Regions from separate parts of the Sulfitobacter sp. G21635-S1 genome, predicted to be linked through region 1. Evidence: riboswitches for the same ligand, from Rfam matches in the RefSeq annotation. Region 1 holds a riboswitch; the other holds the start of a gene.
The links. Region 1 has a riboswitch for cobalamin ahead of O4H53_RS06700 (ABC transporter substrate-binding protein). Riboswitches for the same ligand answer to the same signal wherever they lie in the genome.

Region 1 (15,032 bases):
TGTCCCTCAAATCCCTGAGCGGCGCCGCCCTGACGGCAATGGTGCTGGCGCTGCCGGCATTGGCCAAAACCGACTATCCGCTGACCATCGACAATTGCGGCATAGAACTGGTGTTCCCGAAGGCCCCCGAGACTGTGGTTTCGCTTGGCCAGCGGGGCACCGAGATCCTGTATCAGCTGGGGCTGGCCGACCGGGTCAGGGCGACCTCGGTCTGGCGCAGTCCGGTGCTGCCGCAGTTCGCGCAAGTGGATGCCGGGATCGAAAGGCTGGACAACAACAACCCTTCCTTCGAGGCGGTGATCGAACGCCGCCCCGACCTGGTGACGACTGACCTGCAATATTACATCGGGATAAAGGGGTCCGTCGGCACGCGCCAGCAATTCGCGGACCTCGGCATTCCGGCCTACAACCTGCCGTCGGATTGTGCCGACCGGCCGCAGATGGAAGCCTCGGACGGCCCGCGCCCGGTGCCCTTCGAGATGGACCTCGTTTATCGTGACATTGCCGAGCTGGCCGAGATTTTTGACGTTCAGGACCGGGGCGCGGCGCTGATCGCGGAGCTGCGCAAGCGTGAAGCAGCGGCAAAGGCGAAGGTCGGCGCGGTCTCCGGGGATGTCAGCGTCGTCTTCTGGTTCTCGTCGGCAACCACGGAGGCCGACCCCTATGTCGCCGGGCAGAACGGCGCACCGGGCTACATGGCGCGGCAACTCGGGATGACCAACATCATCGACAGTTTCGAGGACTGGCCGACCGTGAGCTGGGAGACAATCGCCCGGAAGAACCCGACGATCATCGCCATCGCCGATATGAGCCGCCGCCGCTATCCGATGGATTCGACCGAGGCCAAGATGGCGTTCCTGACCGGCGATCCGGTGGCCAGCCTGATGGAGGCGGTCAGCGAGGGCCGGGTGCTGCCGATGGACGCGATGACGCTGAACCCTTCGACCCGGATCATCGACGGGCTTGAGGCACTGGCCGAAGCGATGGAGGCGCAGGGCCTGAAATGACCGGTGCCGCCGCCCCTGCCGCGCAGCTGCGACCCGTCGCGCTCCGGGCTGTGGTTGAGCGGCCCGAGATCGGCGATTGCGGCTGCGGAAATTGCTGGCTAGAACAACGTCTGTCGGTTTCCGCAAGGAATCAAAAAGGGAATCCGCCACCGCGCAAGCGGTGAACCGGAACTGCCCCCGCAACTGTAGGCGATGAGCGTGCAGCGATCATGCCACTGTGGCCCCGTGCCATGGGAAGGCCGCTGCCGTGACGACCCGCCAGTCAGGAGACCTGCCGACAGCAAACGTAACGCGGCCCGGGCGGGGAGTCCGGGGAGGTGTCGAATGAACTTTGTCCAGCGGTGCTCCCACGCACCCTCCATCGCCAGCCTGCAGATGTCAGCCGCCCCGGTTGCCGTGCGGGCCAGCCATGGGTTCGCCATACCCTCTTTGTCTCCGGGCGCATCACACTCCGGAGACATAGGATGTACCACAAGACACTAAGGGCGGCCCTGCTGGGCGCGGTCTGTTTCGCGCCGATGGCGCAGGCCCAGACGACCTATCCCCTGACAATCGAGAATTGCGGCGTCGACGTCACCTTTGACGCGGCCCCTGAAACGGCGGTGACTGTCGGTCAGGCCGGAACCGAACTGATGTATTGGCTGGGGCTTGGCGACAGGGTTGCCGGCACCTCGGTCTGGTTCACCGAAGTGTTGCCGGATTTCACCGAATTGAACGCTGGCATCGAACGTCTGGCCGACAATGACCCCAGCTTTGAATCCGTGGTCGAGAAGCGCCCCGATGTGGTTGTCGTGCAATATGAATGGCACATCGGCCCGCAGGGCATCGTGGCCACCCGCGACCAGTTTGCCGACCTTGGCATCCCGACCTTCGTGCTGCCCGCCGATTGCTGGGCCAAGGACAACAGCACCGGATCGGACGGCACCCGTCTGGCCATGTTCGAGATGGACAGCATCTATGCCGGTGTCACCCAGCTGGCACAGATCTTTGACGTGTCCGAAAAAGGCGCGGCTCTGGTCGCGGATCTGAAAGCCCGCGAAGCGGCGGCCATCGAAAAGGCGGCGGCGCTGGATCTTGAGGATGCCTCGGCCGTGTTCTGGTTCTCCTCCGCCGAGATGGACATCGACCCCTATGTCGCGGGCCGCAAGGGACCTCCGGGTTACATGATGGAGAAGCTCGGGCTGCGCAATGTTGTGGAAAGCGACGAGGAATGGCCGGTTGTCAGCTGGGAAAGCATCGCCCGCGCCAATCCTTCGGTCATCGTCGTCGCCGAAATGGACCGGCGCCGTTTCGAGGCGGATGATGTGGAGAAGAAGCTGGAATTCCTGCGCAGCGATCCGGTGACCAGCCAGATGGACGCGGTCAGGAATGACCGCATCGTGGTCCTGAACGCGCATTCGATGGACCCCTCGATCCGCAATGTCACAGCGCTTGAGACATTGGCCGAGGCCCTGCCGGAGTTTGATCTTCAATGAGTGATCTGGCTGCCCCCCGCGTTTTGCGGCGCACATATGGGCTGCGGGTCGCGCAGGGGGCGGCCATATTGATGCTGGCCGTTCTGGGCGGTGTCGTCATTGGTGAGACGCCGCTGCCGCTTGCGACGGTGGCGGCGGTCTTTGCCAATAACATCTGGGACGCCGGGCTGATCGTCGATCCCATCGACGCCGGGATCATCTGGAGCTATCGTCTGCCGCGCACCCTGCTGGCTGCCGCCTGTGGTGCGGGGCTTGCCCTGTCGGGTGTCGTTCTACAGGCTTTGGTGCGCAATGCGCTGGCCGATCCCTACTTGCTGGGCGTGTCCGCAGGGGCCGGAGCCGGTGCGGTTGCGGTCACCATTCTGGGCGTTGGCGGCGGTCTTCTGGGGATCTCGGGCGGGGCCTTTGTCGGGGCGACGCTGGCCTTTGCCGTGGTGGCAATGCTCGCGCGCGCGGCGGGTGGCGGCTCTGCGCAGCTGGTGCTTGCGGGCATCGCCGGTTCGCAGCTTTTCAACGCGCTCACATCCTTTCTGATCGCCAAATCGGCAAATGCGGAACAGGCGCGCGGGATCATGTTCTGGCTGCTGGGCAACCTGTCGGGGGTGCGCTGGCCCGATGTGGTGCTGGCGGCCCCCGTCACCGCGGTCGGCTTTCTGATCTGCCTGTGGTTTGCGCGGGCAATGGATGCGTTTTCCTTCGGCGTGTCCTCGGCGGCCTCGCTTGGCATCGCGGTGCGTCGGGTGCAGATCATGCTGATCGGCGCCGTGACCCTGATGACCGCCACCATGGTCAGCCTGGTCGGCTCCATCGGTTTCGTGGGCCTTGTGATCCCCCATGCCATGCGTTTTGTCGTCGGGCCACGGCATGCGCGGCTGGTGCCTGCCTCCGCCCTGGCGGGGGCGGTCTTTCTGATCCTGGCGGATATCGCCTCGCGCATGCTGATCCCCGGTCAGGTTGTCCCGATTGGTGTGGTCACGGCGCTGGTTGGCGCACCGGGCTTTGCGCTGATCCTTGTGCGCAACAGGAGATGGTCATGAGGCTTGAGGCAAAATCCCTTGGCTGGGCGGCAGGGTCGCGGCCCATTGTCGAGGAGGTCTCGCTTGAGGTTGCGCCGGGTGAGACGCTTGGCCTGATCGGCCCGAACGGTTCCGGCAAATCCACGCTGCTGCGCCTTTTGGCGGGGCTGCTGACGCGCCGCACCGGCACCGTGCTGCTGGAGGGCGCGCCCCTGACCACGCTCAGCAGGCGCGACATCGCCCAAAAGATTGCGGTTGTGGAACAGATCGCCGAAACCTCCGAGGCGCTTTTGGTGCGTGATGTGGTCGAGCTGGGGCGCACGCCCTGGCTGTCGGCGCTGGCCCCTTTCGGTGCGCAGGACCGGGCCATCGTGACCGATGCGCTGGAGGCCGTGGGCATGGCCCAGATGGCAGGGCACCGCTGGGCCACGCTGTCGGGCGGTGAACGCCAGCGGGTCCAGATCGCACGGGCACTGGCGCAGCGGCCGCGCATCCTGATCCTGGATGAGCCGACCAACCATCTTGATATCCATCACCAGCTGTCACTGCTGCGGCTGGTGGCCAATCTGCCGGTGACGGTGGTCATGGCGCTGCATGATCTCAACCAGGCGATGGGCTGTGACCGCCTGGCGGTGATGGACGGCGGGCGCATGGTCGCCTGCGGGCCGCCCGATGAGGTGCTGAGCACCGCGCGGCTGGCCTCGATCTTTCGCGTTCAGGCCACCCGGCTGCGCGACCCCGCCGACAATGCAACCGTCTTTCGCTTTCTATGTCACGAGGTGTGAACCGATGAAGCATATTGCGCTGCTGACGATCCTGTCCGCCCTGCCCCCCTTGGTGGCCCTTGCCGAAACGCATGAGGTGCAGATGTACACACGCAACGATCAGGGGGCGATGATCTATGAACCGGAATTTCTGAAAATCGCCCCCGGCGACGCGGTGCGTTTCATCCCGGTGCAATCGGGGCATAATGCCGCGATCATCGACGGGATGCTGCCGCTGGGTGCCGTGCCGTTCAAAAGCCAGATCAACGAAGAGTTCACCGTGACATTGACAGTGCCGGGCAGCTACGGAATCAAATGCTCGCCGCATTTCGCGATGGGAATGGTCATGTTGATTCAGGTCGGAGACATTCCCCAAGCCGATTTTCCAGCCGATCTTCCGCGCCGCGCCAAAGATCGTTTCACCGCCATCCTTGCCCGGGAAACCGAATGACCCTGAACCACGATCTGACCGAGGAAATCCGCGCCCATTGGTCCCGGCGCGCTGCAACCTTTGATATGTCCTTCGGGCACCGCATCGAGCCGGGCGCGGAAGCGGCGGCCTGGGCAGCCCCGATGCGCGAACATCTGGGACCGGCCCCCAGGCGTGTGCTTGAGCTGGCCTGTGGCACGGGCGAGGTCACCAGGCTGATCCATGATCAGGGCCATGACGTCACCGCGCTTGATTTTTCCGAAGCCATGCTGGCCCGGGCGCGCGAAAAACACGCAGGCAAGCCGCGTTTGCGGTTCCTTCATGCCGATGCCACACGCACGCTGGAGCCTGACAACAGCTATGACGCCGTGCTTTGCCGCCATCTGGTCTGGACATTGGTCGAGCCTGACGCCGCCTTTGCCGATTGGTACTGCATTCTGCGCCCCGGCGGACGGCTGCTGATCTATGACGGTGACTGGGCGAACCTGCCGCTTGCCGGGCGGGTGGCCGCCCGGGTCCTGGCGTTGTGGAACAGGATTTCGCCCGAGCCACATATTGACGGGGCGGTGGGCGAACAGCATCGCGCGATCATGCGGCGTCTGCCCTTTGCTGCGGGGCTGAGGGCCGAACGGCTGGCGCCCATGCTGGAGGCGGCCGGGTTCTCGCCAATCCGGCAGCTCTCTCACGCGCCGATTGCGCGGGCGCAGCGGCAGACCACCGGGTTGCGCAACAACCTGCGGACCCGGCTTTACGAAAGGTTCATCCTGCTGGCCGAAAAACCGCCGATCGCCTGATTTATCCCAACCCGGTAGAATCCTGGGGCGCGGTGGCGCAACCGGGCTTTCTCAGTTGCTTTTGCGGCGGCTGTCGTGCGGCAGGTCCCCTTCATCCAATGGAAGCGCGAGCAGCACAGCCCCCCCCTCCGATATGTCGAGCAGCCTGAGCGACCCGCCGTGGTTTTCCATCACCCGCGCCGCGATGGGCAGGCCCAGCCCGCTGCCCGGGCCGCCATTGGCCTGACCGAAACGGCTGACCGCTTCGACGAATTTTTCGCGTGGGATGCCGACGCCGTTGTCCTTCACCTCGATCACGGCCATCTCGCCTTCCCTGGCCAGGTTGACCGCGATGGCTGACATGCCGGGGCCGCCGTGCACCACGGCATTCATCAACAGGTTCAAAAAGGCCTCTTGCAGCATGAATTCGTCGCCCTTGATCACGACCGCCCTGTCGGGAAGCGCGAGGGTCAGATCCAACTGCCTCGGCGCGATCTGGGACTTGAAGCGTTCGGTGATCTGGCTCAGCAGGTCGCGCAGGTCGATCCGGGTGCCGGAGCGGTCAACATCTGTGCCGCTCGCCCGCTCAAAGGACAATAGCTGGTTTGTCAGGCTGCTCGCCTCACGGGCGGCGTCGACCAGTTCGGCGCTGCGCGCGATGGCGGATTCGCGGCTCGGGGCGTTCTGCACCGCCTCGGCCAGGGCGAGCACACCGGCGACAGGGTTTCGCAACTGATGGGCGGCGTTGGAGATGAATTCATCCTTCGAGCTGATCCGACGAGAGACGCGGTCCAGCAGGGTGTTCAACGTTTCGACAAGCTTGCGGGCCTCTATCGGCACCGGACGGCGGATCGGCTCCAGGTCGGTGGGGGTCCGGCGGGCAATGGCCATTTCCAGATCCAGCAGCGGGCGCAGGCCCAGGGCGACGCCGAACCAGACGACAAGGGCGACCGAGGCCACGAGCAGGCCGATGACAGCAAATGATCGCGTCACGACTTCATGCACGAAGTTGTTGCGCACGTCAGCGTTCTGCCAGACCGTGATGTTGAAGACCCCGCTGACACCGCTGATCGTCGTGCCATCCTGAAACCGCAGGACCCGTACCTCCTCGCCCCTGTAGCGGGCGTCGTAGTAATAGGGTTCGGCCTGATTCTGGGGGGCCGACGGGGGTTGCACCGGCGGGGTTGCGTAGCCGGTGACAAAGACGCCGTCGGGCGCATAGACATGATAGAAAATCTCGCCCCCCGAGGTATCGCTGAGGATGGCGCGGGTCGGCGGGCTCAGCGCGTCACCATCCGATACCGCGATATCGCGCGAGATTGCGAGGGCGGCCGACAGAAGACCCCGGTCAAAGATGCCTTCGGCCCTGAGTGTCGTTGTCCTGTACTGCCAGATCCCGGTGATCAGGGCGATCAGCAGCAAAGGGGTCAGGATGATCAGGATCAGCCGGGAGCGGAGCGAATGCGGCCTCATTCCGCCTGCCCGGTCAGGAGTTGATAGCCCAGACCGCGCTGGGTCTTGATCTGGATGCCATGGGGGCTGAGCCGTCGGCGCAGGCGCGAGACATAGACCTCGACCACCGTATCGGCCACATCGGTGCCGACACCATAGGCATGGTCCAGCAGGGTGCTTTTGGTCACCAGCCTGCCATTGGCGGCATAGAGGCATTCGAACATGGACATCTCGCGGCGTGGCAGGTCGATCTCGGTTTCACCGTCGAACAACTGCCGACCGGCGACATCATATTGCAGGGCGCCCACGGCTTCGCGCTGTTGCTGGGGAATGGCGCGCCTGCGCAGCAGGGCGCGCACGCGGGCCTCCAGTTCCGCCATGTCGAAGGGTTTGATCAGATAATCATCGGCACCGGCATCAAGCCCGAGCACGCGGTCCTCGGTCTCTGCCCTTGCGGTCAGCAGGATCACCGGCCGGGTATCGCCCCGCTGGCGCATCTGGCGCAGCAGCGTCAGCCCGTCCACCCCCGGCAGGTTGATGTCGAGGATGACCAGATCGGCCCCGTCGGCCTGCAGATAGGTTTCCGCTTCGGCGCCATCGGCCAGATGATCCACGGCATGGCCCGCGTCTTCCAGACGGTATCCGATGCCCTTGGCCAGGCTTGCGTTGTCCTCGATCAGCGTAATCCGCACGGCACTTATTTTCCCGCATGCAAGTTTCATGAAAGGTTCGCAGTTCACTCAGCGTAGATCAACAGGGGGCGGACACCCCCTCGTGATTCTAATTTGGTCCCTCCAATACCAGGGACTACATTCAAGGGAGGAAGATATGTCCACTTTCAAAACCACGCGTCGCGTGGCGGTTGGTCTCGTGGCCGCTGCCGCTGCAACATTCTCGGTCAAGGCACATGCCGAAGGCCAAACCATGGATATGGCGGGCAAGACCGTCGAATGGATCATCCCGTTCTCGGAAACCGGCGGTTCGGCCAAATGGGCCAACTTCTATGCCCCGCTTCTGTCCGAGGCGCTGCCGGGTCAGCCCACGGTGGTCGTGAAGTTCATGCCCGGTGCCGGTTCGACCAAGGGTGCGAATTATTTCCAGTCGCAGACCTTTGAGGACGGCACCACCATCTTCGGCTCCAGCGGCTCCACACAATTCCCGTTCCTGCTGGGTGATCCGCGCGTCAAGTTCGACTATGCCGACTGGAACGTTGTCCTGGCCTCGGGCACCGGCGGTGTCGCCTATCTGCCGCCCGATCTGGCAGCGAAGATGGACGGCATGGACGCCAGCGCCCTCAAGGAAGTCGATTTCATCTATGGCAACCAGGGTGCCACGCGCCTTGACCTCGTGCCGACACTGGCCTGGGAAATGCTGGGTCTGAATGTCGAAAGCGTCATGGGCATCAAGGGCCGTGGCGATGGCCGCCTGATGTTTGAACGGGGCGAAGCCAACATCGACTATCAGACGTCCTCGTCTTACCTGTCCGGCGTGACACCGCTGGTCGAGGCGGGCACAGCCGTGCCGATGATGACCTGGGGTGCGCTGGATGACGATGGCAACATCGTGCGCGATCCAACCTTCCCCGACATCCCGACCTTCAAGGAAGTCTGCGAAGCCACCGAGGGCTGCGAAACCTCCGGCGAAAGCTGGGATGCCTGGAAAGCGTTCTTCATCGCCGGATTCCCGGCGCAGAAGATGGTCTTCCTGCCCAATGGCGCCTCCGATGCGGCGATTGCGACCTATACCGCCGCCTTCGAGGCCATCAAGGCGCGGCCCGATTTCGCCGCGATTTCGGAAAAGCGTCTGGGCAAATACCCCCAGATGACCGGCGTGCCTGCGCAAAAGGCGCTTGCCAGCGCCACCAAGGTCACACCCGAGGCCAAGGCCTTCATCCAGAACTGGCTGCAGGAAAAATACGGCGTGTCGCTGAACTGAGACCCGCTTTGCGAGCGCCCCGCCGGCAGGCGGGGCGTTTGACCAAGCGGATCGGGAGGATTTGTCATGGAAGTCATCATGGAGGCGCTGCCGGCGCTGGGCAGTGCGTGGGGGCTGATCCTGCAGCCCGTCGTACTGGGTTACCTCACACTTGGTGTTCTGATGGGCCTTTGCATCGGGGTGTTTCCCGGTCTGGGCGGCATCGCGGGGCTGTCGCTGCTCCTGCCGTTCATGTTCGGGATGGACCCGATATTGGGGCTTGCGCTCATGGTGGGGATGGTGGCCGTGGTGCCGACATCGGATACTTTCGCCTCTGTTCTGATGGGCATTCCGGGATCGTCTGCCAGCCAGGCAACAGTGCTGGACGGCTTTCCCATGGCCAAGAAGGGACAGGCCGCGCGCGCGTTGTCGGCCGCCTTTGCCTCATCGTTGTTCGGCGGTCTGGTCGGCGCAAGCTTCCTGACGATCTTCATCCTGATCGCCCGGCCCATCGTGCTGGAGTTCCGCACGCCTGAACTGCTGATGATCACCATCTTCGGCCTGTCGATGGTCGGCATTCTTGCAGGGCGCGTCGCCATCAAGGGCATCGTCGCCGCCGGTCTGGGCATGCTGATCGGCACGATTGGCGAGGGTGCCTCTTCAGGCGATCTGCGCATGTCGTCCTATGATTTCCCCTATCTGGCGGACGGGCTGAAACTGGTCATCGTCGGCCTTGGCATCTTTGCCATTCCCGAGATCATCTCGCTTCTCCGGCAGGACCGCGCCATTGCACGCGAACCGCAGCTTGGCGGCGGCTGGCTGGAGGGTGTCCGCGACTGGTGGGCCAACATCTGGCTGTCGGTCCGCTGTTCCATCATCGGCGTGATCGTGGGTGTCATCCCCGGCCTTGGCGGGTCTGTCGTTGACTGGATCGCCTATGGCCATGCGGTGCAGACCACCAAGGACAAGTCGCAGTTCGGCAAGGGCGAAGTGCGTGGCGTGATCGGGCCGGAAAGCTCGAACAACGCCAAGGAAGGCGGCGGGCTTGTCCCGACCTTGCTGTTCGGGATTCCGGGGTCCGGGTCCATGGCGATCTTCATCGGCGCGATTGCCCTGCTGGGCTCCGGCCAGATCGAGGTCGGCCCGGCCATGCTGAAGAACAACCTTGATATCACCTATTCCATCGTCTGGCTGCTGGCCCTTGCCAATGTGGTCGGTACGGTCATCTGCATCGCGGCCTCGGGCGGGATTGCCAAGCTGACGACGATCCGGTTCGCGTTGCTGGCCCCGTTCCTGTTCATGATCATCAGCTTTGCCGCCTTCCAGTCCGGCCAGAACCTGATGGACCTGGTGGCGCTTCTGGGCATCGGTTTCCTTGGCATCATGATGCGCCGCTTTGACTGGTCGCGCCCGGCCTTCCTGATCGGTTTCGTGCTGGCCCGCCCGGCCGAGACCTATGCCAACCAGGCCGTGCAGATCGCGCAAAGCCAGTTCCGCAAGAGCTTTGGCGAAGGCATCGAATATATCTTCTCGCCCATCGTCATCATCCTTTTGATTATCACGGTGATCTCCGTCGTGCTCGGGCTGCGTCAGGCCAAGAACATCCTGGCCGAGGGTGACGTGCAATCCGGGTCCAAGCGGGCACCCTTCGTGTTCCTGCTGATCATCACCGGCTACATCGCCTATGCCTACTACGATGCGGCGTCGATCCCGGAGTACAGCCGCGACCGGACTTTCCCGATGTTCGTGGCCGGAGTCTGTCTGCTGGGCTGTGCCGCGCTGATCATCCGCATGATGCTGAAACCCGAGACCGACACGATCTTTGCCGACCGCGAGCTGAACGGCGAAGACGCCAGTGCGACCCATGGGCTGTGGCCGACGCTGTCGTGGTTTGCGGGCCTTCTGGCGCTGACCGCGCTGTTCGGCTTTATCCTGGCACTTGGCCTGTTCCTGTTTGCCTTCATGAGGTTCCGCGCGGGTGTCAGCATGGTTTACGCCGTGATCTACACGGGCGCCGGGATCGCCTTCATGTGCGGCATGGCGTGGTTGCTGAACCGTGATTTCCCGCCGGGACTTTTGCAGGAATACACCAACTTCCCCTGGCCCTTTAACTGAGAAGACTGACATGACGCAGACCGCAATCCCTTTCGTCTTCATGCGGGGCGGCACCTCGCGCGGGCCCTATATGAACCGCGCCGACCTGCCCGAAGATCTTGAAGCCCTGGCCGAAACGCTGATCGCGATCGTGGGTTCGGGGCATCCGCTGAACATCGACGGTGTGGGCGGCGGGGCCGCCGTGACAACGAAGGTGGCGATGCTTTCGCGCTCGGATGATGAATGGGCGGAGGTTGACTACTTTTTCGCGCAGGTCAGCGTCGAGGACCGGCTGGTCGATTTCAAACCCACCTGCGGCAATATCCTGTCCGGTGTCGGCCCTGCCGCCATCGAAATGGGGCTGGTCGAGGCGCAGGAGGGCCAGACAACCGTCAACATCCGCGCCGTCAACACCGGGGCAAGGGTGGCCGCCATCGTGCAGACGCCTGGCAAGGTGGTCAGCTATGACGGCGCCGCACAGATTGACGGCGTGCCGGGGACATCCGCCCCCGTGGCGTTGCAATTCATGGATACCGTTGGGGGTGTCACGGGGGCATTCCTGCCGACCGGCAACCTGATCGACACGATAGACGGAATCGCGGTGACCTGCATGGACGTGGCCATGCCGCTGGTCATCGCCAGGGCCTCAGACTTTGGCCTGACCGGCTATGAGACGGCCGCAGAGCTGGACGAAAACGCCGGTTTCTATGCCCGAATGGAGGCCCTGCGGCTGGAGGCGGGCAAGCGCATGGGGATGGGGGACGTTTCCAGATCCGTCACGCCGAAATTCGGGCTGCTGGCCCCCGCGACGCAGGGCGGCACCATTGCGACGCGCTATTTCATGCCGTGGAAATGCCATCCCACGATGGCAGTGACCGGTGCGCAATGCCTCGCCTCATGCGTGCTGACGCCCGGCACGGTGGCAGACGGCCTGGCCGCGATACCGAAAGAGACTCCCGCCACGATCACGCTGGAGCATGCAAGCGGCACCATCGATGTCGTTGTGGATTTCGAGAATACCGCGCAGGGCTTCAACCTGAAATCAGCCGGGCTGGTGCGCACGGCGCGCAAACTGGCCGCCGGAGAGGTCTTTGTTCCCCGCGCGATCTGGAAGGGGCATTGACCTCGGCCCATTTCGGTATACAATGGTATACAATAAAAGAGGGCGGCGAGAATGATGGAAGACTACGAAGAATGTCTGGCGATTGCCCGGTCGGAACTGACCCTGGCGCGCCAAAGCCTGAACGCTGAGATCGCAAACTATCCGACACCGATTTCCGGGTGTGACGCACAGTTCAATCACCTGCTGGCGGAGCGCGAAAAGGTGCGCCGCACCCTGCTAACGCTGGATGATGCCGTTTTCGTGCCTACACCGCGCTCACCAACGCCGAATGCCGGTGTCGAAAGCCGATGAAGGTTCATATCCTCGACGATTGGTTCGATACGCTGCGCGGGCTGGCGTGTTTCTCGATGCTGGATGGTCACGACGTCACGGTCTGGACCGATCATCAGCCCGACCCCACCGCCCTTGCCGCGCGCGTGCAGGAGGCCGAGGCGCTGGTGCTGTTCCGCGAACGCACCCCCATCGGCGCGGACCTGCTTGCGCTTTTGCCAAAGCTCAAGCTGATCTCGCAGCGCAGTGTCTATCCGCATATCGACGTGGAGGCCTGCAGCGCGCACAACGTGCTGCTCTGTTCGAACATGCACGGCGGTACGCCATCCTATGCGGCGGCGGAACACACGCTGGCACTGATCCTTGCCAGCTATCGCCAGATCCCGCAGCAGGCGGCCTCGCTCAGGGCCGGAAACTGGCAGTCGGGCGTCGGGCGCACCCTGCGCGGCCGCACCCTTGGCCTTTACGGCTATGGCCGGATTGCCGGTGCCGTTGCGGGTTACGCCAGGGCACTTGGCATGAAGGTGCAATGGTGGGCCTCCGAAGCGGGCCGTGCGCGGGCCGTACAGGACGGAGAGACTGTCGCCCCCTCCCGCGAGGCCTTCTTTGCCACCTCCGATATCGTGAGCGTTCACGTCCGCCTGAAACCGGAGACACGCGGGATCATCACCGCTGCGGATCTGGCCGCGATGCAGCCAAGGGCGCTTTTCGTGAATACCTCGCGTTCGGGGCTGGTCGGCAAGGGTGTGCTGGAGGCCGAGATTGCCAGGGGCCGGATTCACGCGGCGGTCGACGTCTTTGATCACGAACCGCTGACGGATGTCTCTGACCCGCTTCTCACCCATCCCAACGTCCTGGCGACTCCCCATATCGGCTATGTGACCGAGGACGAATTCAATCTGCAATTCACGGATATCTTCGAACAGATCAACGCCTATGCCAATGGCGCACCGATCCACATGATCAATGAGGCTGTCTGGACCGGGCGCTGACCCCGCAGGTTCAGCTGGCGCCGGCCACAAAGCCATCGGCAATCGCGCGCGCGACAAAATCGTCCAGCGCGCCGATCAGCGGGTGGTCCGCGCGTGGCAGAACCATCGCCTGCCGCACCGAGGTCAGCACGCCCGGCAGGATCCGCACCGCCCGATCATCGCCGAAAAAGCCCGCCAGCGATTCACGGACCCCGGCAACCGCATCGCAGCGCCCGGCGCGGAATTCGGCAAAGCTTTCGGGCGGGGTGCCGGAGCGTTCCAGCGTGGCATGCTGCAGCGATTTGCTCAGATGCATGTCATAGGCGGAGCCGGTGGAGGTCAGCACGCGCAGCCCTGCCCGGTCCACTGCGCCGACCTCTGTCAGGTCCGAGGAGGCGCGCACCGCAAAGGTGGCCTCGATCACCTTGTAGGGCCGGGTGAATGCAATCTTTCTGGCCCGTTTCTCATCAATGGCAAGAAATCCCACATCCCATTTGTCATGCTCCGCATCGTCAAAGACCTTTCCCGCGCCGTCGTAGATCACCGGCACCATCTGCGCGCCGATCTCTGTCGCGAGGCGTCGCGCCAGTGCCGGGCTGATCCCGTTCAGGACGTCTCCGTCCTGTTGCACCAGCGCCCGATTGCCTGTGTTGATCGCGACCCGCAAACGGGTGTCGCGCGCGAGAGTGTCCAGGGTTGAAGTCATCTTTGAAGGTTCCTTTGGGTCATGGGTCGGTCGCCGTGGTCTTGAACAACCGCGCGAAAAGCGGCGCGCCGATGATGACAACAAATATGCGTAACACATGATGCGCCACCACAAAGGCCATATCGGCACCAACGATCAGGGCCAGCACCGTCAGTTCGGCCTGCCCGCCGGGGGCGAAGGCGAGGATGGTCTCCATCGCGGGGGCGAGGCCCAGCAGATGGATGGTCTCGGCCATGATGATGGTCAGAATGATCAGCACGACACAAAAGCCGAGTGCCGCCGTGACAGACGTCCGGATCTCGGACATGGTCACGCCGCCGTATTTGGTGCCGACCCCCATGCCGATAAAGAACTGTGCCGCCCATACCGCCTCTGCCGGGGGGCGGTGCTGCAGCAAGCCCGTCAGGGCGCAGCCCGCAGCCAGGATCAGCGGCCCCAGGATAGATGCCCCGAACATGCCCGCCCGCTTCGCGACCTGCCAGCCGACAAACCCGCAAAAGACCATCAGGGCCAGCTGCGACAGGGGGATCGAGGCCGCAGGCTGGCCCGGCGGATTGCTGAGGTCCGCATCCCAGGCCCATCTCAGCAGGAAGGGCAGGACAACGACGATGACCATGACCCGGGTCGCATGGATCAGCGAGAGGGCGCGGACATCTGCGCCTGCTTCTTCTCCGAACAGCACCATGTCCTGAAATCCGCCCGGCATGGCGCTGTAATAGCTGGTTGGAAAATCATATCCCCAGAGCCGTTGAAAATACGGCACGCCGACCGCCCCGATGGCAAGTACCATCACCGGGATCAGCACCAGTGTCGGCCACATCGCCCCCATGGATACCAGCAAAGAGACCGTGAAGGTCGCCCCGACAGCAACGCCCAGAATGGTGCGCATGCCATCGCCCAGCATCTTGTTGCCGCGCATCGGCACCCCGGCGAGCGAGGCGATCAGGCAGGCAAGGATCGGCCCCAGCAGCCAGGGCAAGGGCAGGCCCAGAAGGTGAAAGGCGGCAGCGCCACTGGCCGCCACGCCAAGTGCGGTG
Region 2 (15,032 bases), on a different contig from region 1:
CGCCGATGGGGCGGTGATATTGGGAAGTGAAATGTTCAACAGCGCCTCCGGGAGTTCTTCTCCGACGGGGGGTGTATGCGGCAAAATCCTTACCGGTTGTTTACCGGTTCAGGCGCATCCTTCCAAAAATAGAACGCAATTTAAGGATCAGGTCGATGCAAATTACGCCTCCCTCGCGGCACATTTCCTCCTCCGATGGCGCGGACCTGCGGCTGCGGCAGGCGGCGGAGCAGCTAGAAGCGACATTTCTTGCAGAAATGCTGAAATCTGCGGGGCTTGGACAATCCCGGGATCAGTACGGTGGTGGCGCGGGGGAGGATCAATTTTCCTCATTCCTGGTGCAAGAGCAAGCTGCGGCAATGGTCCGTGCCGGTGGCATCGGGCTGAGCGAATCTCTCTATGAAGCACTCAAGGAGAAAGAAGATGACCGATGAAACCGTGAAACATCAGATCGACGCCCTCAACGACCTGCTGGATTCCGAGCGTGATGCCTTGCTGAAAGGGGACCTGGAGCGGCTGGCGGAGATGCTTGCACCGAAAGATACACTGATCGGCGCGATCAACAGCGTGCCGCAGGATGATCTGCAGGGGCTTCGGGAACTCGACAACAAGGTAAAGCGAAACCAGCTGCTTCTTGGTGGCGCGCTTGACGGTATCCGCGCAGTCGCGGACCGAATGGCCCAGCTTCGCCAGGTCAGAAGCAGTCTGGACACCTACAGCGCGGATGGCAAAAAGCGCAGCATCGACCTGCGGGACAAAACCACATTGGAACGGCGTGCGTGAAGTCCATGCCGATCCACGGCAGCTCCGGCAAAATCGGCTAAAAACCGCGATAGTCCCGCCTCTGGCATTCAGCAAACCTTAAGCCTCGAATGGGCATGTAGGCCATGCATCCGAAATCGGGTGGCGCATCGTTTTCCACAGAACGCATGCACAGGTCAGAACACCGCCAACGTATCCCCATGGGGGGTGACACTCCACGGGCGCAAAGCGTCCATGATTGAAGGAACTAGCTTATGTCGAGCATTCTTACCAACAACGGTGCAATGGTTGCGCTGCAAACACTGAAGTCCATCAACAAGGACCTTACCCAGACGCAGAACGCGATCTCAACCGGCAAGGACATCGGATCCGCCAAGGACAATTCCACGGTCTGGATCACCTTGGCATTGGAGGAATAGGCCCGTTGCGTCTGGATCATCGCGGTCAGTTCACCCGCCACATCGGTGGAGGATTCCTCAAGCGCGAAGGCAAGAATGTCGCCGGTCGGCCCGTCGCTGGCATCCCACAGGAAGAAAGAGCCGCTGTCGACCGACGGCTGGTAGGTCTGGCTGTCCAGGGCGACCATGCCATTGGGATTTGGCAGATCGACCAGCGGCACCTGGTAGATGGTCCGTGTTATGCCGGTATCGAAATAGGCATGGACATAGCCATTGGCGTCAACCTCGACGCTGGTCATGTTCCCGACGGGCGATCCGTCCTTGGAAATGGATACGGGCGCAAAAGCATCCGACAGCTGCGTTATGCCATCGCTTTCCCCGATCTGGCCAATGTCGATTTCGATCGGGCCGCCAGCGACATCGACGATCAACTGCCCGGTTGCAGGGTCATAAGGGCCGCCGCTTACCGTCGTGACCGAAGCAAGCGTACCGCCTGCGGTCCTGTCATCGGCGAAGGTCAGGATGTACTCGCCGATCACCGTTCCTGCCGGATCGGTCGCGGAATCCGTCATGGTTATGGTCCATTCGTTCGACGACCCTGTGGCGGGCACGGTCGGCGTGAACGTGACATTGATGTTTTCCGATGTGCCGAGGTTGTCGTAATATTCCACCGACAGGTTGTGCACGTCACCGGATGCCCCTGCGTCGGTGTCGGTGGCGGGCAGGTTGACGCCCAGCGTCATGCTTGTCGTCGGTTCGCCCGAGAACTGGTTGACGTTGATCTGCACAGGCTCCAGGCCATCCGCCGTGTCGCGCGGAAAGCTGGGGATCGTGCCGTCGGGCAGCGCCGGCCAGCCCAGCAGCACGAGGCCCGAATTGGACCGCAGGTATCCTTCTGAATCGGTTCTGAAGGATCCGGTGGTGGTCAGCATCATGTTGCTGGCGCCGTTGCCCACCTCAACCTCTGTCGCCTGGGTCACGGGCAGAAATCCCCGCCCGCGAACAGCAAGATCCGTGGCGTTCGAGGTTGACACCAGCGGGCCGCGCTGATCGATCAGCCGCTGGGTGTTCGCGCGGACACCGCCGGCGGAATAGGCCCCGCCGCGCGACGAGATCACCAGGGATTCGAATTCGGTGCTGACCCGTTTGTATCCATAGGTCGAAGAGTTCGCGATATTGTCCGAGATGGAAGCAAGACGGGTCGCATTCGCCTGCAGCCCCGCCACCCCTGCGTTGAGCGAAGATGAAATTGTCATAGACACGCCTTTCTGCTGTATCATTCCGTCAGAGTCAGGCTCACTTCTATGCAGGGTCACCTTAACGCTGCGCTAACAGATAAAATCTGTCCTATTCCTCCTGTCCTCAGTTGCGTGGCACGTTTCGCAACAGGATGATCTCCAGCCGGTTGTTCCGCCGTGCCATCGGGTCGGTCACGACAGGTGCCCGGTCGGCATGTCCCGTGACCCGGCGGATGCGTTCGGCGGGCACGCCGCTGTGTTCCAGCAGTTTCCGCATTTCAGTGGCGCGCCGCGCCGACAGGTCCCAGACCGGGCTTTCTGCCAGGACGATGGGGTTGGCGCGGACATGCGCGCCGACCGCAATCCTGTTCGTGACCGCCGTGACGGTTCCGGCGATCATTGCCGAGAGGTCTTTCAGGATCTGTGTCGGGGCGGCCGTCTTTTCGTCAAACAGCGGGACATCCTCAAGATCAAACAACTCGATGACCAGTCCTTCGTCGGTGATCCGGGTCACGATGTGCCGCCTGGCATTTTCCATCACCAGGCTTTCGCCCCCCATGCCCTGCAATTGTGCGTCGAGATCGCGAAAGCGCTGCTCTTCGCTCTCGGCGGCTTCGCCGTTATCGGCCTTGTCGCTGGCCCCGCTTGCCTTGTCATCGCGGGCGGCATGTTTTGCGGTTGATCCGGTGCCTTCCTTGGGCAGCGTCATCTCGGAAAAGATGCTTTCGCCGCCAAAGGCCCCGTTGCCGCCGCCGGACACGCGGTTGACCGGGATCGTCGGCGAAAAGTAATCCGCGATTCCCTTGCGTTGTTGTTCCGTTGTTGCATTCAGCAGCCACATCAACATGAAGAAGGCCATCATCGCGGTAACAAAATCCGCATAGGCGACTTTCCAGGCCCCACCATGGTGCCCGCCGCCGCCGACGACCTTCTTGCGTTTGATGATGATTGGCTGCGCATTTGCCTGCGCACTCATCTCCACCACCTCTTTTTCACCCGGGATCAGGGATAAGGGATGAGGTTTACTGCACGCTTAACAGGTCAATTTGTCGGGAAATTCAGGGCTGCAAAGGATCGGCGGATCAGGGCAGACGCCGCCGTGCCGCGAGCCGCAGCTGTTTCTGCCGCTCGCGGAAACGCGCCTTGTCGTCCTCTGTCGTCCGGTCGAAACAATGATGGCAGCTCACGCCTTCTTCGTATTCGGGGCGGTCGCGGTCCTCCGGCAGGATCGGTTGACGGCAGCCGTGGCAGAGCATGTGCGGCCCTTTGCGCAGCCCGTGACCGACGCTGACCCGTGCATCGAAGACAAAGCAGTCACCCTGCCAGGTACTCTCCTGCGCAGGGACGTCTTCAAGGTATTTCAGAATGCCGCCCTTGAGGTGAAAGACCTCTTCGACGCCTTGCCCCAGCAGGTAGTTTGTCGATTTCTCGCACCGGATGCCGCCGGTACAGAACATCGCGATCTTCTTGTTGTGGAACCGATCCTTGTTGGCTTCCCACCAGGCGGGAAACTCGCCAAAGCTGGCGGTCTTGGGGTCAATTGCCCCGTCGAATGTGCCGATGGCGACCTCGTAATCGTTCCTTGTGTCGATCACGGCCACTTCCGGATCGCGGATCAGGTCGTTCCAGTCCTGGGGCTCGACATAATGTCCGACCCGCGCCTGCGGGTCCACGTCAGGCTGACCCATGGTCACGATCTCGCGTTTGATCCGCACCTTCATGCGGGGGAAGGGCGGTGTTTCGGAATGCGCTTCCTTCCACTCCAGATCGCTGCAACCCGGCAGGGCGCGAAGATGGGCAATTACCGCCTCGATGCCCCCGCGCGGCCCCGCGATGGTGCCATTCACACCCTCATGCGCCAGCAGCAGCGTCCCCTTGACACCCTGCGCGACACAAAGCTCCAGCAGCGCGGGTTTCAGCGCGGCGGGGTCGTCGAACCGGGTAAAGTGGTACAGGGCGGCGATTGTGTGCATGGGGCGGAAATAGGCCCTTGGGGGGCTGTTGTGCAAGGGGGTGCTGGGGTAAAACCCGGTATCCAATCAGAAACGGAGTGACCGCGATGCATGCCCTGATCGTAATCGACGTACAGAAGGATTTTTGCCCGGGCGGCGCGCTTGCGGTGCCCGAGGGTGATCTGATCGTGCCGGGCATTACCGATCTGATGGCAGAATTCGATGCGGTTGTTCTGACCCAGGACTGGCACCCGGCGGGGCATTCCTCCTTTGCCAGCGCGCACGAGGGGCGCGCGCCCTACGACATGATGGAAATGCCCTATGGTCCGCAGGTCCTCTGGCCCGACCACTGCATTCAGGGCAGCCTGGGGGCGCAGTTCCACGAAGGCCTTGCCCAGGACCGTGCAGACCTGATCATCCGCAAGGGCTATAACCCGGCAATCGACAGCTATTCCGCGTTTTTCGAGAATGACCACAGCACACCCACCGGGCTGGAAGGCTATCTGCGCACCCGCGGCATCGACAGGCTGACCATGGTGGGGTTGGCGCTGGATTTCTGCGTCAACTTTTCGGCTGTTGATGCGGCGAAACTGGGCTTTGCAGTGACGGTGCGGCAGGATCTGTGCCGCGCGATTGATCTGAATGGTTCGCTGGAGGCCGCGCGGGCCGGAATGACCGCGAGCGGCGTGCAACTGGCCTGAACCTAATTCAGCGGGCTTTCTGTCTGTGCCAGATCAAGCAGACCCAGCGCTTCCAGCCCGCCCAGTGTCGAATCGACTGCCACGGTGGCCAGGACAATGCCCATGACCCGGCTGATCACGCTTGACCCGGTGGTGCCGATCAGGCGGCCAATCCGTGAGGCCAGCAGCAAAAGCACCAGTGTCAGCAGCAGCACGAGCACCAGCAACCCGCCGGTGATCGCCTGATCGACCACGGGATTGGTATGATTGTCGGTCAGGATCACAATCGCCAGCATGGCACCGGGCGAGGCGATCGAGGGCATCGCCAGAGGAAAGACCGCACCTGCCAGGTGATCGCGTTCGGCGCTTGCGACCTCCTTTTCGGGTTTGCTGTCGCCAAAGATCATGGTCATGGCAAAGAGGAACAGGACCATCCCGCCCGCGACCTGGAACGATCCCAGCCGCAGCCCCAGGGATTCCAGCAGGAACTGGCCGCCAATGAGAAACGCCAGCAACACGGCCCCGGCCACAAGCACCGCCCGCAGGGCGAAACTGCGGTGCAACTGCTTGGGAACATGGGCAGTCGCATAGAGGAATATCGGAATGCTTCCGATGGGGTCGATGACCACCACCAGCGTAATGAATTCACGGATCAGGTTCTGCCAGTCCATCGGGGCGGCTATCTTTCGGGGCTGAATGCTGGGCGTTGCCCTACATTATCTGGATTGAACGGCGGGTGAAACGCCAAAGCGATCCGTCAGGGCTAAAGGCCTTCGAAGATTGGCTTTCCCTTGGCAAAGATGCCCCGGACAAGGCGCAGTTTGCCTGCAATCTGCGCCCGGTCCCTGAACTGGTCGTTGGACACCACGGGCATGTTGTTTTCCCTGGCGTATTTCAGCAGGAAAGCATCCGCTTCCGTCCCGGCGGGGCAGACCATCACCCGGTTCTGCGGCAGGCCCAGTGCCTTGGCAAAATCCTTTTCCGTCAGGCTCTTGTCCTTCAGGTGATGCCGTGATGAGGCATCAAGAAAGACAACCGGTGCATATTTGCGTTTCAGCAGGGCGCTGACGACCAGCCGCAGGCTGGCCAGTTCCGCCACCTCGCCATCCCAGTAGAGGACATTGGTGCCGTCGATCACGATGTCCTTGCGGTCACTGGCGGCGACAGTTTCGCTGGGCGGGGCGGCAGGTGCGGGCGGGCGGCCCAGCCGCGACAGGGCAACGGCACCCAGCACCAGCACGGCGGCACCGCCCCAGCCCCATGCATTTGCCGCAATGAACGGATAGGACAGCGACAAAAGCGCCGCCAGCGCGGCTGTGCCCAGCAAGGTCTGCCAAAGCGCTGTGGCCAGGCAGCGGACATAGCCAAAGGCGGCCAGCGCCAGGATAACGGGGGTCAGGATCTGCAATGGTGTGAGGCTTGCAAGCACATCCATGGTTCAATCCTAACCTTTAGCCTTGCCCCTGTCCTGCAGTCTTTGCCACAAGGGTGCGGAAGTTCTGAGGAATAACTGATGGTCGATATCGCAACCCGCGTCTGGAATCACAAGTGGAAGATCGACCCGATCGTCCGGTCCCTGATCGACATGGATTTCTACAAGCTGTTGATGTGTCAATCCATTTTCCGCAACAAACCGGATACCGAGGTCACGTTCTCGCTGATCAACCGGTCTGACCACGTGCCTCTGGCCAAGCTGATCGACGAGGGCGAGCTGCGCGAGCAGCTGGACCATATCCGCTCGCTCAGCCTCAGCCGGGGCGAAAGCACCTGGCTGCGGGGCAATACCTTTTACGGCAAGCGTCAGATGTTCCGGCCCGATTTCATGGAATGGTTCGAGGGGCTGCGCCTGCCGCCCTACCACCTAGAGCGGCGTGGCGACCAATATGAGCTGACCTTCGAAGGCAAATGGCACGAGGTCATGCTGTGGGAAATTCCCGCGCTGGCGGTGCTGATGGAACTGCGGGGCCGGGCGGTGCTGGACACGATGGGCCGCTTCGAACTGCAGGTGCTCTATGCCCGCGCGATGACCCGTGTCTGGGAAAAGATCGCTGTCCTGCGCGAGATCCCTGACCTCTCCGTGGCCGATTTCGGCACCCGCAGGCGGCACAGCTACCTCTGGCAGGACTGGTGCGTACAGGCCATGCAGGAAGGCCTGGGCAAGGCCTTTACCGGGACCTCGAACTGCAAGATCGCGATGAGCCGCGAGCTGGAGGCGATCGGGACAAATGCGCATGAGTTGCCAATGGTTTACGCTGCATTGGCCGAAGATGACGCGGCGCTGGCGCAGGCCCCCTACGAGGTGTTGTCGGACTGGCACGAGGAGCATGACGGGAACCTGCGGATCATCCTGCCGGACACCTATGGCACCAAGGGTTTCCTCGACAATGCGCCGGACTGGCTTGCCGGCTGGACAGGCATTCGCGTGGACAGCGGCGACCCGGTCAAGGCCGCGCAGATTGCCATCGACTGGTGGAAGTCGCGGGGTGAGGATCCGACCCAGAAGCGGGTGATCTTCAGCGATGGTCTGGATGTGGACAAGATACGGGAACTGCACGGAAAATTCGCCGGAAAGGTGAATGTCTCCTTCGGTTGGGGCACATTGCTGACCAATGATTTCAGGGGCCTGGTGAAAGATGATGCGCTGGCCCCTTTCTCGCTGGTGTGCAAGGCCGTGGCGGCCAATGGCAGGCCGACGGTGAAGCTGTCGGACAATCCCAACAAGGCGATGGGTCCGGCCGAAGAGATCGAGCGCTACAAGCGGGTGTTCGGGGTTGGCGCGCAGGACCGTCAGGAGGTTGTGGTCTAGAACGCGCGCAACGGCCCCGGCCGATGGGGGCAAAGCACGGGTGTCTACTTTGGCGTGGTCACCTCGCGCCCTGCCGCGTTCATCTGCCGTTCCCGCCAGATGATCAGCAATCCGCCACCTGCCAGCAGCAGCGCGCCGGGGAACAGCTCGGACCAGGGCGCTTCGCCGTAGAACAGCCAGCCCAGGACAAAGGCCAGCGGGATGCCGAAATAGCCGAACGGTGCAAGGTTGCTCTGTTCAGTCATGCGGTAGGCCGTCACCAGCACCAGCACGGCAAATCCGCCGAGCCCGCCCATCGCCACAATCCACAGCAGGTCCGTGCTGTCCTGCATTGGCGTGAAACCGCCCGTGGCCAGCGTCAGCACCAGCGCACCCAGGGTCGCGACGCCGGTGGAATACAGGTTGATCAGGGCTGTTGGCGGGCCGTCGTCCATCATCCGGGCGGTAACGGCGGTCAGCGCATAACAAAGCGCCGCGCCCAGCGGCAGCAGGGCCGCCAGCGAAAAGCTGTCCCGGCCCGGGCCCACGATCATCACCACCCCGGCAAAGCCGACCAGCACCGCGGCCCAGCGCACCAGCCCGACCTTTTCGCCCAGCAGGGGCACGGCGAGTGCGGTGACAAAGACTGCGTTGGAATAGGAGATGGTGGAGGCGGTGGCAAAGGTCAGGATGCCCAGCGACAGGTAAAAGAAATATTGCGCGAAGGTCAGGATCAGCCCGCGCAGCAGGGCCAGTTTCCATTGCCGCATGTGCAGGCTGCGTCCTTTGGCGTGCCAGTCCCGGGAAGTCCAGAGGACCAGAAGTGCCGGGATCAGCCCCACCAGGTTGCGGTAGGCAGAAAGTTCGGCGGCCCCGTAGCTGCCGGAGAGGTGTTTGATGATCAGCCCCATGCCATCGAACAACAGGATCGCAAACAGCGAATAGAGAATCGCGAGGGTGGTTCGGCTCACGCGGCGAAGGCTCCTGTCAGAGGGGGAGGGTTGTCCGCCTGTTATGGGCCGCAGGGCAGAGCAGGGCCAGAGGAAATTGAAACGTTATGGTCGGACGCGGGCAGGCCACCACCCGATCCGGGGCCGGAGTACCGGGGATTGCGCACCGGGGCCGGCATTTCCAGACAGCGCAAGGCGTTGCTGCGGGCAAGCGCATTCGGCGCATGAGTTGTCGTGAATGAGCCTTGCCTTGGCTGGGCCGAAGTGCAACATTGGGCTTGCTTGGTGTTCCCGTAAGCGCCCCTTTGGGTGTGGAACCGAACAGGGAATTCCGTAAGGGCCGCACAGCCTGAAACGGAAGCCGCCCCCGCGACTGTAAGCGGAGAGTCTGTGCCCAACGTGCCACTTGACCATTCGGTCGGGGAAGGCGGGCAAAGGCATCGACCCGTGAGCCAGGAGACCTGCCAGGCGTGAGAAACTTGAAACAGGTCGTCGGGTGTGACGGCAAGGAGAAGACCATGACTACAATGACTGCCAAGTCGCAGACCGCCAGCCGCTTTGTTCCCGCGATCTTTGCCGCCGTTCTGGGCCTTGCCCTGATCACGCTGACCGGGCACGTTCAGGCCGCCGCGTTGCATGATGCCGCGCATGATGTGCGCCATGCCACAGGTTTCCCCTGCCACTGACCCCTATGGGCCATCGGGATCAGGTCTGAGCCGCGTCAAAGCAGGCGGTGACCCCGTTCCCCCTGGTGAACAACGCAGCGCGTTCCGGTCAAAGACCTTTATCAGCTTGAGGCGCTGCCGATTTTCGGCGGCGTGTTTGCGTTGATTGGTATCGGTGCCGGCGCGTTGCCATGAAAGCAAGAGGATCTCGTTATGACTTCACGGTTTTTGGTTTCCGCCCTTTTTGCAGGGGCTTTGGCGGGTGCGATCATCGGCCTGCTGCAACTGGTATTTGTGCAGCCTGTGCTGCTGCATGCGGAGCTTTATGAAAGCGGGGAACTGGTCCATTTCGGCGCAGAGGCGGTCAGCGCCCATCCCGCCTTGCCCGGTTTCGACCTGATGCGCGACGGGTTGAGCGTGATTTTCACCATGCTGACCTATACCGGTTATGCGCTGATCCTGGTTGCGGCCATGAGCTTTGGCGAGGACCGCGGTGCGCGGATCGACGGGCGTTGGGGTATCCTGTGGGGCGTGGCCGGTTTCGTGGCCTTTCATCTGGCCCCCGGATTTACCCTTGCCCCGGAAGTGCCCGGTGTGGCTGCCGCCGATGTGGCTCTGCGGCAGGTCTGGTGGTTTGCGACGGCGATTGCGGCCTGTGTGGCGCTCTGGCTGCTGGCCTTTGGCCAGAACTGGGCGGCCTGGAGTGCGGCGGCGCTGTTGCTGGCCGCACCGCATCTGATCGGCGCGCCGGAGCCCGAGACCTTTACCGGTCCTGTCCCGACCGAGATCGGCGCGCTGTTCGCGGCGCGTGCGCTCGGCGTCGGTCTGGCGGCCTGGGTGTTGCTCGGGTGCTTTGCGGGCTATTTCTGGCAGCGCGAAGGGGAGCATGCCGCCCAGGCGGCGTGAGGGTGTGATGGGCAGAACGCTTGCGCTTTTCGTCATCGGCCTTGTCTTCGGAGGCGGTCTCGGCTTTGCCTTTGCGGCGGGCAACGGGATCACCTTTGACGGGCATGATCATGGGGATGCGGCCCAGCATGGCGGGATGGATCACGGGGGCATGACTGTCGGCGGGATGGATCATGCCAAGATGCACGAGACGCCGATTGCGGTCCCGGCGGATGCCGCGCCCGAGGTTCAGATCATGATCAGCCCGGACCCGATGGCGGGCTATAACCTGCATGTCATGGTCGAGAATTTCGAGTTTTCGCCGCAGAACGCCAGCCTGCCCCATCAACCGGGGCAGGGCCATGCGCATGTCTATGCGAACGGCGTCAAGCTGGCCCGGATCTATGGCCCCTGGATGCATCTGGATGGCCTGCCCAAAGGCCAGGTGGAGATCGAGGTAACGTTGAACAGCAACGATCATCATCCGCTGGAGGTGGAGGGCACGCCGGTAACGGCCCGGGCCGTGGTGGAGGTGGAATGACCGCAACGCTTTATGTCTGCACCACCTGCCGCGCGGGTGAGGTGCTGGAAGAGGATGCCCCCCGGCCCGGCGCGCTGCTGCACAGCGCATTGACCGAAGCGGGGGCACCTGACGCGGTCGAGATCGTCGGGGTGGCCTGTCTGTCCGCCTGTTCGCAGGGGGCAGCGGTGGCGCTGTCGGAGCCGGGCAAATGGACCTATGTCTATGGCCGTCTGACCCCGGCGGATGCCCCCGATATCCTGTCCGGTGCCGCCGCCTATGCCGCTAGTGCCGACGGGCTGGTGCCCTGGCGTGAGCGCCCCGTGATTTTCCGCAAGCAGAGCCTTGCGCGTGTTCCCCCCTTTACCCTGCCTTTGGAGGCTGCCGAATGAATGACCTGAGCAAAATTCCCGTGACCGTGATCACCGGGTTTCTGGGCGCTGGCAAAACCACGCTGATCCGCCATCTGATGACCAATTCGGGCGGGCGGCGGCTGGCTGTTCTGGTGAACGAATTCGGGACCGTGGGGGTGGATGGCGACATCCTGAAATCCTGTGCAATCCCCGATTGCCCGGCAGAGAACATCGTGGAACTGGCCAATGGCTGCATCTGCTGCACGGTGGCGGATGATTTCATCCCCACCATCGAGGCGCTGATGGCGCTGCCCACGCGACCCGATCACATCCTGATCGAAACCTCCGGTCTGGCGCTGCCGAAGCCGCTGCTCAAGGCTTTCGACTGGCCCGCGATCCGTTCGAAGATCACGGTGGACGGGGTGATTGCCCTGGCCGATGCCGAAGCTGTGGCTGCGGGTCGTTTCGCCCCTGACGAGGCGGCGGTGGATGCGCAGAGGCTGGCCGATGACAGCCTGGATCACGAGACCCCGCTGTCCGAGGTATTCGAGGATCAGATTGCCTGTGCGGATATCATCCTGATGTCCAAGGCCGATCTGGCCGGTGAGGAAGGGCTCGCCACGGCGCGCCGGATCATCGAGGCGGAAAGCCCCCGCCCGATCCGCATCCTGCCGATGACCGAAGGGGTGATCGACCCCAAGGTGGTGCTGGGCCTGAATGCCGCAGCCGAGGACGATCTGGCGGCCCGCCCGTCGCATCATGACGGGGCGGATGACCACGAGCATGATGATTTCGAGACCATTGTGGTGCCCATGCCCGAGGTCGAGGATGTGAACGCGCTGGTCGCGGCCATCGAAAGGCTGGCAACCGAACAGCACATCCTGCGGGTCAAGGGCTATGTTGCGGTGGCGGGCAAACCGATGCGCCTGCTGGTGCAGGCGGTGGGCGCACGGGTGCGGCAGCAGTTCGACCGCCCCTGGGGCGCGGATGCGCGGCAGGGCCACCTGGTGGTGATCGCGGAGCACGACCACATCGACACCGCTGCCATCCGGGGTGTTCTGGGGGCCTGACACCATGCACGTCGTCTTTCGCGAAAGCCACGGGCTGGAGGACAGCGAAACCCCGTTTGATCCGGGCCAGACGCCTGCGGATCTGGTGGTGCTTTCGTTCTCCGACAGTGACCTCGGCGCCTTCGCGGCGGGCTGGCACCGGGGTGGCGGGCCTGAAGGCAAGCTGCCCACGCTGCGGCTGTGCAATCTTGTGGCGCTGCGGCACCCGGCGTCGGTGGACAATTATGTCGAACAGACGCTGACCGGGGCCAGGGGCATCCTGATCCGGCTGATCGGGGGCGAGAACTACTGGCCCTATGGCATCATGCAGGTGCAGGATTTCGCCCGGCGCAACGACATCGCGCTGGCGGTGCTGCCCGCAGACGGGCGCGAGGACCCGACGCTGGACAGCTATTCGACGCTGCCGGTGTCGACCCTGCGGCGGTTGTCGCATCTCTGCGACGCGGGGGGTGCCGTGGCGGCGCAGGCGGCGCTGGCGCAGCTCGCGCTGGCCGCTGGGTTCTATGCGGGCCCGGTGCCAGGGAGCAAGACGGTGCCGGACTGCGGGATCTATGATCCGGAACAGGGCGTCATCCCCTTTGCCGATGTCACCGGCGATGTGGTCGCTGTCACCTTCTACCGCAGCTACCTGACTGCCGCCGACACCGCGCCGGTGGATGCGCTGATCATGGCGCTGCGTGACCGGGGGTTTACGGCTGTGGGTCTTTTCGTGCCCTCGCTGAAGTCCGAGACCGGGCGCGCCTTTCTGGATCAGACGCTGGCGCGGCTGGGCCCATGTGCCATCGTCAACGCCACGGCATTCTCCGGACGGGGGGAGGACGGCACAACGCCGCTGGATGGCCCCGGCTGCCCGGTGTTTCAGGTTGCGCTGTCGACGGCCCGTCAGAAGGAATGGGCCGAGGCCGAGCGGGGGTTGTCGCCTGCGGACCTTGCCATGCATGTGGTGCTGCCAGAGGTGGACGGGCGCATCTTTGCCGGGGTTGTCAGCTTCAAGGCGCCGGAAAAGAAGGACCCGCACCTGCAATTCTCGCGCTTTGCCCACCGGGCAAATGCCGAACGGATCCATGCGGTGGTGGACCGGGTGGCGGGCTGGCACCGGCTGGCGCGGACACCGGCAAGGGACCGCAAGCTGGCGCTGGTCTTGTCCACCTATCCGGGCCGTGAAGATCAGATCGCCCATGCGGTCGGGCTCGATGCCCTGGCCTCGACCGAGGATATGCTGCTGACCCTGGCCGATGCGGGCTATGGCGTGGAACCTGCCATCGGCTTTGGCAAGTCATTGAACCAGAACACGATTTCCTGGCCTGTCGATGGTGACATGTCATATTTGACATGTCTTCCCGACACGCTCTTGAAGGATCTGAACACCGCATGGGGGCCGGTGGAAGATGACCCGCTCTACCGGGACGGAGCGTTTCATTTTCCCGCGCAGCGCTGCGGAAACGCGCTGGTCGCGCTGCAGCCCGAGCGGGGCAGCATTGCGGCCCGCGATACGGATTATCACGATCTCGCCCGCATCCCGCGCCACTCCTACGTGGCCTTCTACCTCTGGCTGCGCGCCCAGGGCATCGATGCGCTGGTGCATATCGGCGCCCATGGCACGCTGGAATGGCTGCCGGGCAAGGCGGTGGCGCTGTCGGGGGACTGCTGGCCCGAAGTCCTGACCGGGCCGATGCCGGTGATCTACCCGTTCATCGTCAACGATCCCGGCGAGGCTGCGCAGGCCAAGCGGCGCATCGGGGCGGTGACCCTCGGCCACCTGCCGCCACCGATGAAGGAGAGCGAAACGCCGCAGGCGTTGTTGCAGCTTGAGCGACTGCTGGACGAATATTCCACCGCTGACGGGCTGGACCCGGCGCGCCGCGACCGGCTGATCGACACCATCCGGTCAGAGGCACGGGCCGCAGGGGTGGAGGATGATCTGGGCATGGACGATGCCACCAGCGCGGCGGAGGCCATCACCCGGATCGACCGTTTCGTCTGTGACATCAAGGAAAGCCAATATGGGGACGGGCTGCACATCTTTGGTGCCGGTGACGGCGAAAACGCAGGCCTTCTGGCCGCGCTTGACGGGCGGCGTGTTGCGGCCGGCCCCTCCGGTTCGCCCTATCGGGGGCGGTCCGACGTATTGCCCACGGGGCGCAACCTCTATGCCGTGGACCCGCGCAGCGTGCCGACCCGCGCGGCCTATGCGCAAGGCGTCAAACTGGCCGAAGAACTGATCCGCCGCCATCTGCAGGACCAGGGCGATTATCCGCGCGGGCTGGTTGTCGACCTCTGGGGCTCCGCCACCATGCGCACCGCCGGAGAAGAGCTTGCCATGGCGATGCATCTGGCCGGGTTGGCCCCGAAGTGGGACGAAGGGTCAGAGCGGGTATCAGGTTTCGAGGTGCTGCCGCTGACCCTGCTGAACCGGCCCCGCATTGACGTGACCCTGCGTGTCTCTGGCCTGTTCCGGGATGTCTTTCCGGGCCTGTCGCAGCTGTTCGAGGCTGGGGCCGCCGCCCTGGCCGAGCGCGAAGAAGCGCCCGACATGAACCCCTATCTGACCCGCACGCCGCGTGTCTTTGGCCCCAAGCCGGGGTTGTATGGCATGAACATGGAAGCCGCGATGCTGGATTATTCCGACGAGGGGCGCGCGGCAGCGGGGGAAGCCTGGCTGAAAGCCTCCGAATGGTCCATCGACGCAAAGGGCGTGTCGCATCAGGACCGCGCTGCTCTGGAGGCGCGGTTGCAGGGAGCCGACAGTTTCGCCCATGTGCAGGACCTCACCG

Region 2: linked by a shared signal. The riboswitch ahead of O4H53_RS20700 (CbtB domain-containing protein) and the one ahead of O4H53_RS06700 (ABC transporter substrate-binding protein) in region 1 are both predicted to bind cobalamin.

What each region holds. Positions count from the first base shown of each region.
Region 1 covers NZ_JAPWGV010000004.1:185,971-201,002, forward strand. Annotated here, with positions in the region: gene O4H53_RS06695 (ABC transporter substrate-binding protein) at 1-1,007, shown strand, start outside; cobalamin riboswitch at 1,105-1,300, shown strand; gene O4H53_RS06700 (ABC transporter substrate-binding protein) at 1,472-2,482, shown strand; gene O4H53_RS06705 (FecCD family ABC transporter permease) at 2,479-3,519, shown strand; gene O4H53_RS06710 (ABC transporter ATP-binding protein) at 3,516-4,283, shown strand; gene O4H53_RS06715 (pseudoazurin) at 4,288-4,713, shown strand; gene O4H53_RS06720 (class I SAM-dependent methyltransferase) at 4,710-5,486, shown strand; gene O4H53_RS06725 (sensor histidine kinase) at 5,538-6,938, opposite strand; gene O4H53_RS06730 (response regulator transcription factor) at 6,935-7,639, opposite strand; gene O4H53_RS06735 (tricarboxylate transporter) at 7,746-8,852, shown strand; gene O4H53_RS06740 (tripartite tricarboxylate transporter permease) at 8,919-10,946, shown strand; gene O4H53_RS06745 (4-oxalomesaconate tautomerase) at 10,957-12,048, shown strand; gene O4H53_RS06750 (hypothetical protein) at 12,100-12,339, shown strand; gene O4H53_RS06755 (D-2-hydroxyacid dehydrogenase family protein) at 12,336-13,310, shown strand; gene O4H53_RS06760 (transporter substrate-binding domain-containing protein) at 13,321-13,995, opposite strand; gene O4H53_RS06765 (AbrB family transcriptional regulator) at 14,015-15,032, opposite strand, start outside.
Region 2 covers NZ_JAPWGV010000025.1:31,724-46,755, forward strand. Annotated here, with positions in the region: gene O4H53_RS20640 (flagellar hook-length control protein FliK) at 1-39, opposite strand, end outside; gene O4H53_RS20645 (rod-binding protein) at 156-434, shown strand; gene O4H53_RS20650 (flagellar biosynthesis protein FlgN) at 424-783, shown strand; gene O4H53_RS20660 (flagellar hook protein FlgE) at 1,010-2,416, opposite strand; gene O4H53_RS20665 (flagellar motor protein MotB) at 2,523-3,374, opposite strand; gene trhO (oxygen-dependent tRNA uridine(34) hydroxylase TrhO) at 3,481-4,371, opposite strand; gene pncA (bifunctional nicotinamidase/pyrazinamidase) at 4,458-5,051, shown strand; gene O4H53_RS20680 (MarC family protein) at 5,054-5,701, opposite strand; gene O4H53_RS20685 (NYN domain-containing protein) at 5,794-6,465, opposite strand; gene pncB (nicotinate phosphoribosyltransferase) at 6,544-7,836, shown strand; gene O4H53_RS20695 (DMT family transporter) at 7,881-8,786, opposite strand; cobalamin riboswitch at 9,032-9,248, shown strand; gene O4H53_RS20700 (CbtB domain-containing protein) at 9,293-9,451, shown strand; gene O4H53_RS20705 (CbtA family protein) at 9,644-10,336, shown strand; gene O4H53_RS20710 (hypothetical protein) at 10,344-10,856, shown strand; gene O4H53_RS20715 (DUF1636 domain-containing protein) at 10,853-11,227, shown strand; gene cobW (cobalamin biosynthesis protein CobW) at 11,224-12,258, shown strand; gene cobN (cobaltochelatase subunit CobN) at 12,263-15,032, shown strand, end outside.